4 regions of the Paenibacillus tianjinensis genome follow, and region 2 is predicted to be linked to each of the others. Evidence: riboswitches for the same ligand, from Rfam matches in the RefSeq annotation. Region 2 holds a riboswitch; each other region holds the start of a gene.
What was found. Region 2 has a riboswitch for cyclic di-GMP ahead of JRJ22_RS02525 (transglutaminase-like domain-containing protein). Riboswitches for the same ligand answer to the same signal wherever they lie in the genome.

Region 1 (3,114 bases), 370 kb from region 2:
TGTTGGCGTTGGTGCCGCTGTTGGCGTTGGTGCCGCTGTCGGCGTTGGAGCTGCTGTCGGCGCTTGCGTTGCTGTCGGCGTTGGTGCTGCTGTCGGCGCTGGCGTTGCTGTCGGCGCTGGCGACACTGTTACTGTCTGTACCATGGCCAGCGAATTCGTCATTAATGACGATTCAACAGTATTTATAGATGATATGGAGCTTTTTAAGAACAATGCGCTTGAAGGAACGGTTACTTTGGCCTGGCTTGGACTCTGCCACATCATCCGGATATTGGCGTCACCGGCATTTTCATAATATTCTACTTTAATGTCATAATACTGTCCTGCTTTCAGGGCAATGCTTCCGGTACGCTCGGTACCGCTCTGTTTCATCCAGCTGTCGATAACGGCCGTTCCATTCACATAGACACGAATACCATCATCCGATGTTGTATAGAATTGATAGGTTTCACTATAAGAAGGCTTAATCAGACCGGTCCAGCGTACGGAAAAAATATCTACAGGCAATGAAGCATCCGGTGATGCCTGACGCCAGTTGAAATTAAGTAAACTATCATTGCGTACCAGCACAGGCGTGCCGGACAGCGTCATATTCTTGAAATATTCACCTGTAAGCCCGTTTACCAGCGGTACCGGTGCCTGCAATGTATTTTCAGGTAAGGAGGTCGGCGTTGGTGTAGCTGTAGGTGCTACCGTTGGAGTTGGTGTCGCTGTAGGCGTTGCCGTTGGTGTCGCTGTTGGCGCTACTGTTGGTGTCGCTGTTGGCGCTACCGTTGGTGTCGCTGTTGGCGTTGCTGTCGGCGTTGCCGTTGCACCAGGGACTGTCCATGCCTTATATTCATCCCGGGTCAGGGTGTAGCTGTCATTCATAAAGCTTGTGATTGTAGTCGTGCTGTTGTTATCATAGAGCATTTTTCCCCAGTTCATCATATAAACGTAATTCTTCTGGGATAGCTGCAGCTTAGCTATACTCGGCATCTCGCCATTCTCACCGATGCCAACCGGTTTACCGGCAGCCAGACTGACCAGGCTGTCATAATATTTATTCATATAATCATTATTGTATATGTCAGCTGCAAGTACATCGACCTTATTCGCACCAGGATAGGTCAGCTCATAGGGATCAGACCAGGCATTCGGAGCATTCGGATTCCATACCCACAGCAGATTGTTAAGTTTATGATAGTTAACAAACCGGTCATACATAATATTCCACAGTCCGGCGAAGTTGGTCTTCTTTCCCCACCAGAACCAGTCTCCGTTCATCTCATGGTAAGGTCTCCAAAGTACGGGGACTCCTGCATCCCGCAGGCTTTTGAGTGAAACTGCAACTTTATCGAGATCGGCAATCAGTGCGTTGTACTGTGCCGTACCTGGTGTTATATATTTGTTAAACTCTGCTTGTGTCAATGATTTCTGCACATTAGCCCAATCATACGTAGTGCCCGGCAGATTCTCATGAAAAGTCATGGCTACGATACCGCCGGATTTAGACCAGTTGATCGCACTATTGACTACATTCTTCCGTTGCATTGCGGCGGTGCTTTCGGATTGTCCGCTGATAACTCCCAGCTCATATCCGTGAAGTGCGGCATATTGTCCGCTTGTTCCTTTCAGCTTGTTGCTAAATTCATCCGGGCTCTCCAGATAATCATGCTGGCCTGAAATAATTCCTTTTCCGGAAATAGAATACAGACTATCGAGGAGCTTGACGGCTTCAGCTGAAGCGTCCGGATTAACTGGCACAGCTGTACTTGAAGCTGCTTTAACCGAGGAAGGTGCAAATCCTAGTCCAAGCGGTACGGCGGACAAAAACACAGCCAGAGACAACACGGCGGACAACAAACGAAACTTACGGTAAGTTTTCAAAATGATCTTCCTTTCGGTAGCCAGGCTGCCACTTTTAAGAGGCCCTATAGCTTTGCGTCCCTATCTTTCGAGTAGGTTTGCCTTTGTCGTTTTGGAAGGATTTCTCCTTCTTACCGTAAGTATCGACTCTATTAAGTTGTAGGTTTATAGCAAAAATGAAGATTTCTTAATAAATGGTTCTAAATACCTGTTTTGGATTTGTAACAATTGGTTAAATAGATTATTTAGGCCTACGAAATGAACTGGTGCAATGCTATATCCTTCCAGTCCAAGGTGATTCGGATATTATCCTCTTCCACCAGCTCGGATCCGGTCTGCACTTCGATAAACTCCACATCCGTCAGCGCAAGGATCGCATGTTTGGTGCCTTCTGGGATGCGAACCACATCGCCAGCCTTCACATTATGCATTTTCTCGTTAATCACAATACTGGCTTCCCCGCTTACAAAGGTCCAGATTTCACTGCGTTTGCGGTGCAGCTGGTAGCTGATGTTCTTGCCCTCTTCAATAAAAATCCGCTTAGTCAGGACTTCATTGCCCTCATCGTACTTCACATAATCAATGACCTTGTAATGGCCCCAGCGGCGTTCCTCGAACATCGGTCTTTGCTCGTAAGACTTCAATACTTCTTTGATCCGCGGGCTTTCCGCTTTATGCGTAACCAAGATGCCATCCGGGCTGGCGGCGATAATTAAGTCCTTCGCCCCGATGACTGTGATCGGAATATCCAGCTCATTGATCAGGCAGGTCCCCTCAGAATCGGCCGTGACAACACCTTTTCCTACCAGATTGCTGCTCATTTCTTCGGTCAGCGTGTTCCAGGTACCCAGGTCCTTCCAGAAGCCTGCATAAGGCTGAACCACGATATTCTCCTCTTTTTCCACCACTTCATAGTCAAAGCTGATGGAGGCAAGCAGTTTATACTGCTTCTGAAGTTCCTCGTAGTTAAGCGGCAGCCCTTTGCGTTGCAGAATATCAAGCAGATAACCCAAGCGGAAAGCGAATACCCCGCAATTCCAAAGGGCTCCTTTGCTGATCAGACCTTCGGCTTGTACACGGTCAGGTTTTTCCTGGAAATGGCTCACTTGCAGATATCCGCTTGTTCCCGCCTCAGCACTGGTAGGGATGATATATCCGTATTTCTCTGACGCATGTTCAGGAACTACGCCCATCAGCGCCAGATTTGCGCCGCTTTCCTCCATGGTCTGCTCAAGCTGGACTACGGTATCGAAAAATGAAGCTTCT
Region 2 (3,114 bases):
AGTTTTTAAAATTCAATGCCGTGGGGCTGCTGAATACACTGATTGATTTTGCAGTATTTACCCTGCTTCATTCACTGGGAATGATCAATACCCCGGCGCAGATTATTTCTTATAGTGCAGGTACAGCAAACAGCTTCGTTTGGAATAAAAAAGTGACTTTTCGTGACCGCAACGCTGGCAAGAAGGGATCTGACAGGCTGCAGCTGGTGAAGTTTATCGTACTCAATCTGGTGGTGCTTGGAATTTCAGTACTGCTGATGCATCTTCTTACAGACAGCTTCGGGATTCAGGTATTGATTGCCAAGGTACTCGTTACGTTCGTCACTGTGATTATCAATTTTTTCGGAAGCCGCATGTGGGTTTTTTAAGACAAATATTAGAACAGGGCTTGCCCGGTTCCAGACTAACGGGGTGATGAATATGCGGAAGTTTTCCTATTTGATTATACTGGCCGGAATCCTTGTCATGCTGTATCCGAAAGCGAACGAGTGGTATAACGACAGACAGCAGGAAAAATTGCTGGCAGAGGCTGAGCAGGCCTATAGTGAGGTTGTCCCAACGGCTGAACCGGATCTGAAAAAGCCGTACGCCGAGGTCACCCAGCTTTTGGCAGATGAATCAGCGGATGAGGAACAGGTGCAGCCATCAGCACAGCCCTCTCCGGAGATTAAGGTGGGCGGTAAGATTATCGGAATTATCCAGATCGACCGGATTGACTTGAAGCTGCCTGTCTTAGAGGGGGCGACCAAATCTAATATGAAGCATGCTGCTGCCCATATGAAGGAGACGGCTCCGCTCGGCGAAGTCGGAAATGCAGCCATTGCCGCTCACCGGTCAAGAACTACGGGGAGACTGTTCAACCGGTTAAATGAAGTGAAGATCGGTGATATGATCTCAATCAAAACGAGTGCAGAAGAATACCAATACAAGGTTTATGATATTTCTGTAGTAGAGCCGACGGATGTATCGGTGCTGAATGGGGATAACATGAATAAAATCCTAACTCTGATTACTTGTGATCCGCTGGTAAATCCGACACACCGCCTGATAATCCACGCAAAATTATCCTGAATTTGAGGCTGGGGAGAATTGACCCGAAATATGATAAATTTTAGTGGAAAGTGTTAGAAATCTAGCAATTTGGGGCTTGTATAAAGATGACAATATGATACTATATAACTATAAAAGCTATACACGATAACGGCAAACCTATCGAAAGGTAGGGACGCAAAGCTAAAGGGCCTTCCCGAAAGGATGGCAGCCAGCTACCGAATGAAGGGCTTTTTTTGTTTGCTTTTTTAAAGTGAATCTAGCATTTATTGGTAGATGAGAGAACAGATAAAGCTACAACGATAACGGCAAACCTATCGAAAGGTAGGGACGCAAAGCTAAAGGGCCTTCCCGAAAGGATGGCAGCCAGCTACCGAAAGGGGTTTTATCCAATGAAAAAGTTCTATTTTATGTTATTAACCTTGTTTGTAGTAGTCACATCAGTTCAGACAAGCCCAGCTACGGCCGCAACAGCAGATTCGAGCTGGTTGAATACAACGAAATTGGATCAGGGAGTTGTCGCAGTTTCTTATGAGGTACCTACAGACAAACGCATTAAGGTCATGATCACCAAGGACGGCAACAGCTACACTTATAACTTATATGCTTTCCAATCTACGGAGTCTTTCCCGCTGCAACAAGGTAATGGAACCTATAAAGTGTCTATTCTTGAGAATACAAGCGGCAACAAATATAAAGTAGTTTCTTCTGAGAATGTAGAACTTAACCTGAGCAATGCCAACGCCGTATACTTGAGTTCCGTACAGAACGTGAAATGGAGCTCTTCCGATAAATCTGTATTGAAAGCTAAACAGCTTACACAAGGACTGACTACAGATGAAGCAAAGGTAAAAGTCATTTATAACTACATCGTTGCAAATGTGAAGTATGATTACCAGCTGGCTGCAACTGTTACACAGGATTATATCCCGAAGAACGACAACACATTACTCACCAAAAAAGGAATTTGCTATGATTATGCTTCGCTATTTGCTACCATGCTGCGCAGTGAAGGGATTCCGACAAAATTGGTAATGGGCAATACCAGTTATGTTTCAACGTATCATGCTTGGAATGAAGTACTGCTTAACGGTAAATGGGTAACAATCGATACAACAGTTGACGCTGGATTGGCTAAGAACAGTAAAGAAACAGCACTGATCAAAGTAGCGAGCAAATATAGCGCTGCAAAATTTTATTAATAATTCATTATATAAATCCTAGACAATACGTAAGATAACTTGCTTAAAGATTAAGCAGGTTATCTTTTTTAGTTAAGGGGGTTGCTTTTCAATAGGTATCTGCGGTATTATAGGTAAGCGTTGTTAGAGCGCACAAAAGTTTGGCTGAAATGACTGAATAAGAAATTTCAAAAAAAACTTGCGTTTCTAAATCAAACGTGATATATTATAAGAGTTGCTGGTGATGAGCTAATGGTCACTGACAACGAGCTTGATCTTTGAAAACTGAACAACGAGTGAGTATCTGGAGATCACCTCGGTGAGATCCAAAATTAGAGAATGCAAATTCTCGTCAGATGTTTCAAAATGAGCAATCGCTCTTTCTAAATACCAATTTGGAGAGTTTGATCCTGGCTCAGGACGAACGCTGGCGGCGTGCCTAATACATGCAAGTCGAGCGGAGCTTATCCTTCGGGATAAGCTTAGCGGCGGACGGGTGAGTAACACGTAGGCAACCTACCCCTCAGACTGGGATAACTACCGGAAACGGTAGCTAATACCGGATAATTCCTTTCTTCTCCTGAAGAAAGGATGAAAGGCGGAGCAATCTGCTACTGAGGGATGGGCCTGCGGCGCATTAGCTAGTTGGTGAGGTAACGGCTCACCAAGGCGACGATGCGTAGCCGACCTGAGAGGGTGAACGGCCACACTGGGACTGAGACACGGCCCAGACTCCTACGGGAGGCAGCAGTAGGGAATCTTCCGCAATGGGCGAAAGCCTGACGGAGCAACGCCGCGTGAGTGATGAAGGTTTTCGGATCGTAAAGCTCTGTTGCCAGGGAAGAACGTCCGGTAGAGTAACTGCTACCGGAGTGACGGTACC
Region 3 (3,114 bases), 850 kb from region 2:
ATGAACGAGGGGTTACAAGACCGCCTTGAGAAATTTGGATTATCCCTTTATATGATACGGATCACACTGGCTGCTTCACTCTCCTGGGTGGCAGTTCATAGCCTGTACGGTGACCATTACTTATATTTTGCCCCGCTTGCAGCTATTCTGATTACCCAAGGAACGGTTAAAGCCTCGCTTGAAAAAGGCTTATACCGCCTGCTCGGCATTGTGCTCGGCGGAACGGTCAGCCTGATTGTCGGCCGCTTCCTGGATATCGGCATTCTCTCGATCCTGCTGATCCTGCTGCTGGGCATCGGTATTGCCACCGCGTGCCGGATTAATATCCAGGCCGTGTCACAGGTTGGCGTGACCTCTGTTCTCGCGCTTACCTTCTACCATGATCACTATATTGTGTGGAGAATTGCCGAGACTCTAATCGGCGTACTGATTGCCTTATTGATCAATATGATTATCGTCTCGCCCAAAGGGTTCGTCAAGGTGAAAAGCCTGGCGCTCGAAGGAAGCCTGCTGCTGGCGGATTCCCTGAGCGGGATGGCTACCGGCGGCAGAGACGCAGCAAAGGCCCAGAAGGCGCTGACCCGCTCAGGTGAACTGCTCGCGAAGAGTGTCCGGCTGCGCCAGGAAATGCAATTCACCTTATCGCACTACCCCTGCCGCAGCGGACTGCGCGGGTTGACACAGGCTACGGCCCATCTGCAGAAGGTTCACTTCTACGTCAAAGAGATTGCCGACGAGCTCTCTCTGCTGCCTGCGCATTATGCTGCCGCAGACTGGATGGTGGAGGTTGCCGGCGCAACTGCCGACTGCATCGCCCTGTACGGGACCAAGGCATTGTCGGACGCCGAAGTTAAGCGTCCACTGCAGGAGTCGCTCCGGCATGCCCGTGATCTGCAGCTGGCCTGGTTCTCCGAGCTGCAGGGAATATGCCCGCTGACGGCTATCCGCGACCTCGGTGCTGTCTTCTCTCACCTCAACCGGGTGCTGGAGGTCATCGAACAGGCCGATTATGCGGCAGTTTCGGCCGCACCTCTGCCGGCAAGAACCGAAGCTTCACGCAGTATCCATCTTGTAAATAATGGACTCTCCCACAAGCTTTAAGCTTGGGAGTGTCCTTTTTTTTGCTGCTGCAAAATCTTATATATTTCAGGTGAAATTACAGTTGAAAACCGGCTCATACAGGAATAAAATTAGGATTGTTTAAAGAAGTTGTCGAAATGCAGTACTATAGTACCAGTTATGATCATTTTATTGTCGATTACTTCATTAAATGACCTCATGCTGAGTGTTTATCATGTTCATGTATAAAGGCAAACTGCCCGAAAGGGCGGGACGCAAAGCAATGGGCCTAACAATGCCGCTGTGCATTCATGGCTGCCAGGCTGCCGGTTTGATAATACGAAAAGCGAGGTTATACCTATGCCGCAGCGCATCCTTGACCATTCCCGGCATGTGTTCAGTAAAACGATGCCGTCCTTTAGCACTATTTTTCCGATGGAGTCCTCTACCCCGTCCTATCCGTTCAGCGGAGTGGGCGGAAATGAGGATAAGGATGGAATAATCATTGTACAGAATAGTCAGATTTTCATCACTCCCCCTCTATGCGGCGGCAAGGCTGCCCTGATTTCTGCTGTTCACCCTGTCGTTCTGAAGATGGAAGGCGAGAAGGTAACTGAACCCACCCGGGTCACTTCAGTCAATCATCTGAGCTGGGAGATCAGTGAGAAGCCGCAGTACCAGATTACGATTTCCGAGGATAAGCTAAGAGCCTACTTTACCCTCTACCGTGTGGAGAAGTACGCCTGGAAGCTCGTGAATTGCCCCGCCTCCGCCGAAGTCTCTGTCCGGGCCGAGCCGGACTATGATCTGCTGCTGTCTAAGCTGACTGTAGATCAGATTCTTGCCGGCTTTCCTAAAAGCGCCTTCATTCCTAATCTCAACATTCCTGCTCTTTACGCCGAATTAAATAATCCGACCTATCTTCCGGTCTGCATTGCTGTGGGCAAAGCCCCGGTTCCCGGGTTCAACGGCAGGCTGGAGCTCTTGCTGCAGCCTGATATGGCTGATGAGTTCAGCCGTCAGGAAGCCCCCGACCCTCTGAATTACCTGAACTATCCGGGGATTGCGTCTGTCCATCCGGGAGAAGTGCTGGCCCGCAAATTGCCTCCGCAGGAAGGCTTGCCCGGCTTTGACGTGTATGGCGGCATTCTGCCGTCACCCCAGCCGGAGGATATCCGCCTGATGCACGCCGCCGATATCTCGCTGCTTCCAGGCGGAGAGATTATCGCACTGCGTGAAGGAAGACCCCGGATCACAGGCATCGGCACACCGGTGGTGAGTATTGATTTCCCTTCTGCCTATATTATGCCGGGGGGCATGGATACAGCAGACGGAGTCTTTATGTTTGCAGGAGATGTGGTTGCACCGGAAGGAGTCAGGGACCAATCCATCATTGAGGCTTTTGGCAATGTCTACATATACGGTGATGTCCGGGGGGCTGTGATTACCGCCACAGGCAGCATTGTGATCCGGGGAAAGATAACAGACAGCCAATTATATTGCGGTTATTACGGAGCAAGACAAGGGCGGCTGTACCTGCATTCCGGTCACCTGATCGAGGAAATAACAGCACTGAGAAAAGCAGCCAGGCTGCTGGAGCAGAATCTTAAGTCACGTCAGCAGACTGTGAAATACGGACTGGTAGTTATGCTGCTGCTGGAGAGTAAATGCAGCCATATACCGGGTCTGCTTACCAGGCTTCAGAACCTGCTTTTAGACAATGAGTCAGCCTGTCCTATGGATACAGAGCAAATTAAACAACTGCTGGAGGTCTTCCTGCACCCGGGGCAGTTCACCGACTTCATAACGGATTCCGTGATTGGGACGTTGTTGAAGCTGCTTGAGGCGTTTTGCGAGCGGATTGAAGGCCTGCAGGAGGAGAGTGCCCGGATTGATGTTGCAGAGGCGGAAGGCTGCATGCTCCAAGCCGGCGGAGACCTCTATATACATAAAGAAGGCGTCAGGAACTGCACACTGCGGGCATCCGGGAATGTTCAATTCCTCCTGGAACAATCGGTATGCAGCGGATCCATAGTCGAAGCGGGCGGAGCGATC
Region 4 (3,114 bases), 1.3 Mb from region 2:
GTCTGAACTGTTCTCGATCGGGTGCCAAATGTCTCCGTCACCGGATACCATGCCATAACCCTTAGCTTTTACCTTGGCAGCTGCTTCGAAGAACTTATCCCAACCCGGGCCAATTTCGGTTTTGATTGTAGCAGGATCGTCTGTTCCAAACACATCCTTGGCAAGCGAGCGGCGATAGATAAAGGCACCACCAGTTGCCTGATAGCCAAGACCCTTCAGCTGTCCGTCTTTGGAGCCGATGTCCACGGAGTATTGAGCAATGCCCGCATCCTTAACTAACTGGTCATCCAGACCCAGGTCAGCATAATTAGCGGCATAGCTGGAAGCGTCGCCTTGCGTATACTTGAGCACGAATGCTGATTCAGCTGCATAAATGTCCGGGGCATCTTTACCGCCAGCGGCCAGCGCCTGGTCAAGAGCCGGCTGGTAAGCGCCATCGGTAGTAGCGATTACCGTGGTTTTGAACTCCACATTCGCTTCAGGATGGATTTCCAGATACTTTTTGGTCATGTTCGGAATCTCATCCGTGAAGCTCCAGAGATTGATGGTGACTTTCTCGCCATTGCTCTTTGCCGGAGCTTCGGTAGCGTTTGCAGCCGGGGCTGTAGTTGGGCTTGATGCGTTTGAGTTCGAGTTTGAATTTGAGTTACCGCCGCACGCTGCGAGAGCAGATGACATCACGAGCAATGTGGAGATTCCTACTAAAACACGTTTCATACTTTTCATACTTTGCCTCCCCTTTTTTCTTAATCACTCGGTTTTATGTAACCGCATTCATATTATAGAACCTAGGGACCCCGGACATAAGTCACCTGCCATTGGGAGAAATTCCACTATTTTTGGATTTCACTCCCTATTAGACAAAAAAAGACACCCGGGCCATACCTGGGTGTCTCCATGCTCTCTAATGTTCTATTATTCTAGTTCAGCAGGTTTTGTAATCGTTGTAACCTTGTTGTTCTTAGAATATTTAGCTTCAATTTTTGTAGTATATGTATCTTTCGTTCCGTCCGAAGCCAGCGCATAACTCAGATCAACGGTCAGCTTTTCTGTCTGCCAGGTCTTGGTATTGAGGAACAATTTCCAGGTCGCGCTTTTCGGCTCCAGCGTCTCGCCGTCCCAGAGATTTTCCTGGTCATAGAGGGCAATGAGTCCCTTAGCCGCTGCCGGATCGGTTACCGTAACCTGCAGAACGGTCTGGGTGCCGACAGTAGTGACTTTCATCGACTTTTTAACATTTTTGACCGAATTCAGCATCGATGCAGGATCATACTGGGCTTTGGAATAAAAAGACTCCCATTCCTGCTTCTCCAGTCCGAGCCAATACTGTGCATCAGGATCGATGGGCTCTCCGTCGCCGTCTGTTACTGCATCAGAGCTGCTAACCTCTCCGTCTTCTCCGGTATCTGCGGCTGTATCCTCAGAATCAGCAATAAGTTCGCTTCCGTCTACAAGATAGTAGAATTCCTTATCATTGGCATATAAATCGTAGGATGTTTCCAGTAAACTGATATCCACGCTGCCTGCTGCTGCAAAATTCGGCAGACGGTTGATATCCAGCTTCAGTGTGTTGGTGTTGCTGACCTTCACTCCGCCGGTCTGAATCTCCTGTTTCTTGATTACATCCAGGTGGAAATTCTTCAGCGTTTTGGCAGCTGCCGTTACTTTGCCGATGACTTGATCCACGGTAGGCGGTTTGGCAGCTGTCGCTGCTGCTGAGGCTACTTCAGGACCAGGCATCCAGCCCACCGTTCCTGACAGCAGCAATGCACCCGCAGCCATAATTGTACCTACCGTTTTTGAAACCTTCTTCATGTAGTTCCCCTTTCGGGTCCTTGCGTTAATCATAGATATCCCTATGCAGCCTGGCGATCATGACCTTCTATCTTCGGCTTTAGACCCATGGCTTTGTGTCATCCTCTTTCGGGGATTTTACCTTTAACGCGGACATTTGATTATTGGATTTTAATTGCAGGATGTTTGTCCCTTCATCAATTTACCATGGTTATAATTACCTGTAAAACAAAACCGGTCTTAGTTCCCTGCAACTCAGGACCAAGACCGGTTTGTGGTTTTAAAATACACTTAATGCTATGCTGCGCTATTCTTCTCCCATTCCCACACTGGAAAGGAAGAACTCATATTCAAGGGTTTGCTCGGCCGGAATGGTGTATTCCTTATGCACCGGTGCGCCCCAGCTGTCGTCTCCGCCTACACCCATTTGTCTTCCGGCTACCGTCACTACTGTGTAATGAACCGGCGGGAGCTCAAACGGATGTGAGGCATGCTCCAGCTCAAACGCGGTGTACGGGGACAGGTTACATTCCACCGGTGCAGCTGCCGGAGCCGAGATTTGCAGGCCTATCCCCGCTTCATCGGTAATCTTCACACGGCGTACACCGGTACGGTTACCCGATTCCTGCGGCACGAGATACCTGGACGGCAGCTCCTGCACCTTCCGGCTGAACACACCAAGTCTGGCGCCGAACGCACGGTCAATGTAGTTCTCCTCAGGCCCCATCGCATACCATTCCGACTGATTGTAATCCGCTGACATTTTGAAGGATAAAGCCACGATGGGCAGATCCGGAAGACCGGCAGCACCGGTGTAACGCGTTCTTACCCGGACCGTTCCGTCACCGTAGACGGTATAAGCTGTCTTGAACGCCAGCTCTTCATGAATGCTGAACCGGTAATCGAAGCTTACCGTTACTGCACCTTCCTGCTGCTCAAGGCTGACCTCAACGCATTTGCGGGCCAGGCTTGCCGCATACCAGCTTCCGGCATGGTACCCGAGCTGGGTTCCCTTGTCATTATCGGTAGTCGCACGCCAGAACAGCGGAGCCGGAGGTGCCTCAATCATTTCGTGTCCATGGTAGTTCAGCGACACTAGCGATCCGACCTGTTTGGAGAACAGAACGGTGAAGCCTTCACCGAGGACACCGATCTGCACATCACCTACCACAACCTTAAGTTCACCGGCTGGTTGCTCTGTTACAGTCTCCTCAACAACAAAGACAGATTCGCCAAAGGCAATTTCATATCCCGCTTCAGCCCAAAGCTCTTCTTCCTTCAGTACCAGAGAAGCCTGAATGCTGTATTCGCCCGGAGTTC

Region 1: linked by a shared signal. The riboswitch ahead of JRJ22_RS04075 (PA14 domain-containing protein) and the one ahead of JRJ22_RS02525 (transglutaminase-like domain-containing protein) in region 2 are both predicted to bind cyclic di-GMP.
Region 3: linked by a shared signal. The riboswitch ahead of JRJ22_RS27785 (flagellar assembly protein A) and the one ahead of JRJ22_RS02525 (transglutaminase-like domain-containing protein) in region 2 are both predicted to bind cyclic di-GMP.
Region 4: linked by a shared signal. The riboswitch ahead of JRJ22_RS25805 (DUF6612 family protein) and the one ahead of JRJ22_RS02525 (transglutaminase-like domain-containing protein) in region 2 are both predicted to bind cyclic di-GMP.

Annotation. Positions count from the first base shown of each region.
Region 1 is NZ_CP070969.1:946,113-949,226, reverse strand. Features, by position in the region: gene JRJ22_RS04075 (PA14 domain-containing protein) at 1-1,869, opposite strand, end outside; cyclic di-GMP riboswitch class I at 1,882-1,961, opposite strand; gene JRJ22_RS04070 (sugar phosphate nucleotidyltransferase) at 2,100-3,114, opposite strand, start outside.
Region 2 is NZ_CP070969.1:572,431-575,544, forward strand. Features, by position in the region: gene JRJ22_RS02515 (GtrA family protein) at 1-368, shown strand, start outside; gene JRJ22_RS02520 (class D sortase) at 421-1,071, shown strand; cyclic di-GMP riboswitch class I at 1,193-1,273, shown strand; cyclic di-GMP riboswitch class I at 1,348-1,428, shown strand; gene JRJ22_RS02525 (transglutaminase-like domain-containing protein) at 1,443-2,252, shown strand; rRNA gene JRJ22_RS02530 (16S ribosomal RNA) at 2,624-3,114, shown strand, end outside.
Region 3 is NZ_CP070969.1:5,993,307-5,996,420, forward strand. Features, by position in the region: gene JRJ22_RS27780 (FUSC family protein) at 1-1,101, shown strand; cyclic di-GMP riboswitch class I at 1,300-1,390, shown strand; gene JRJ22_RS27785 (flagellar assembly protein A) at 1,363-3,114, shown strand, end outside.
Region 4 is NZ_CP070969.1:5,552,000-5,555,113, forward strand. Features, by position in the region: gene JRJ22_RS25800 (ABC transporter substrate-binding protein) at 1-726, opposite strand, end outside; gene JRJ22_RS25805 (DUF6612 family protein) at 916-1,815, opposite strand; cyclic di-GMP riboswitch class I at 1,857-1,947, opposite strand; gene JRJ22_RS25810 (beta-galactosidase, LacZ type) at 2,102-3,114, opposite strand, start outside.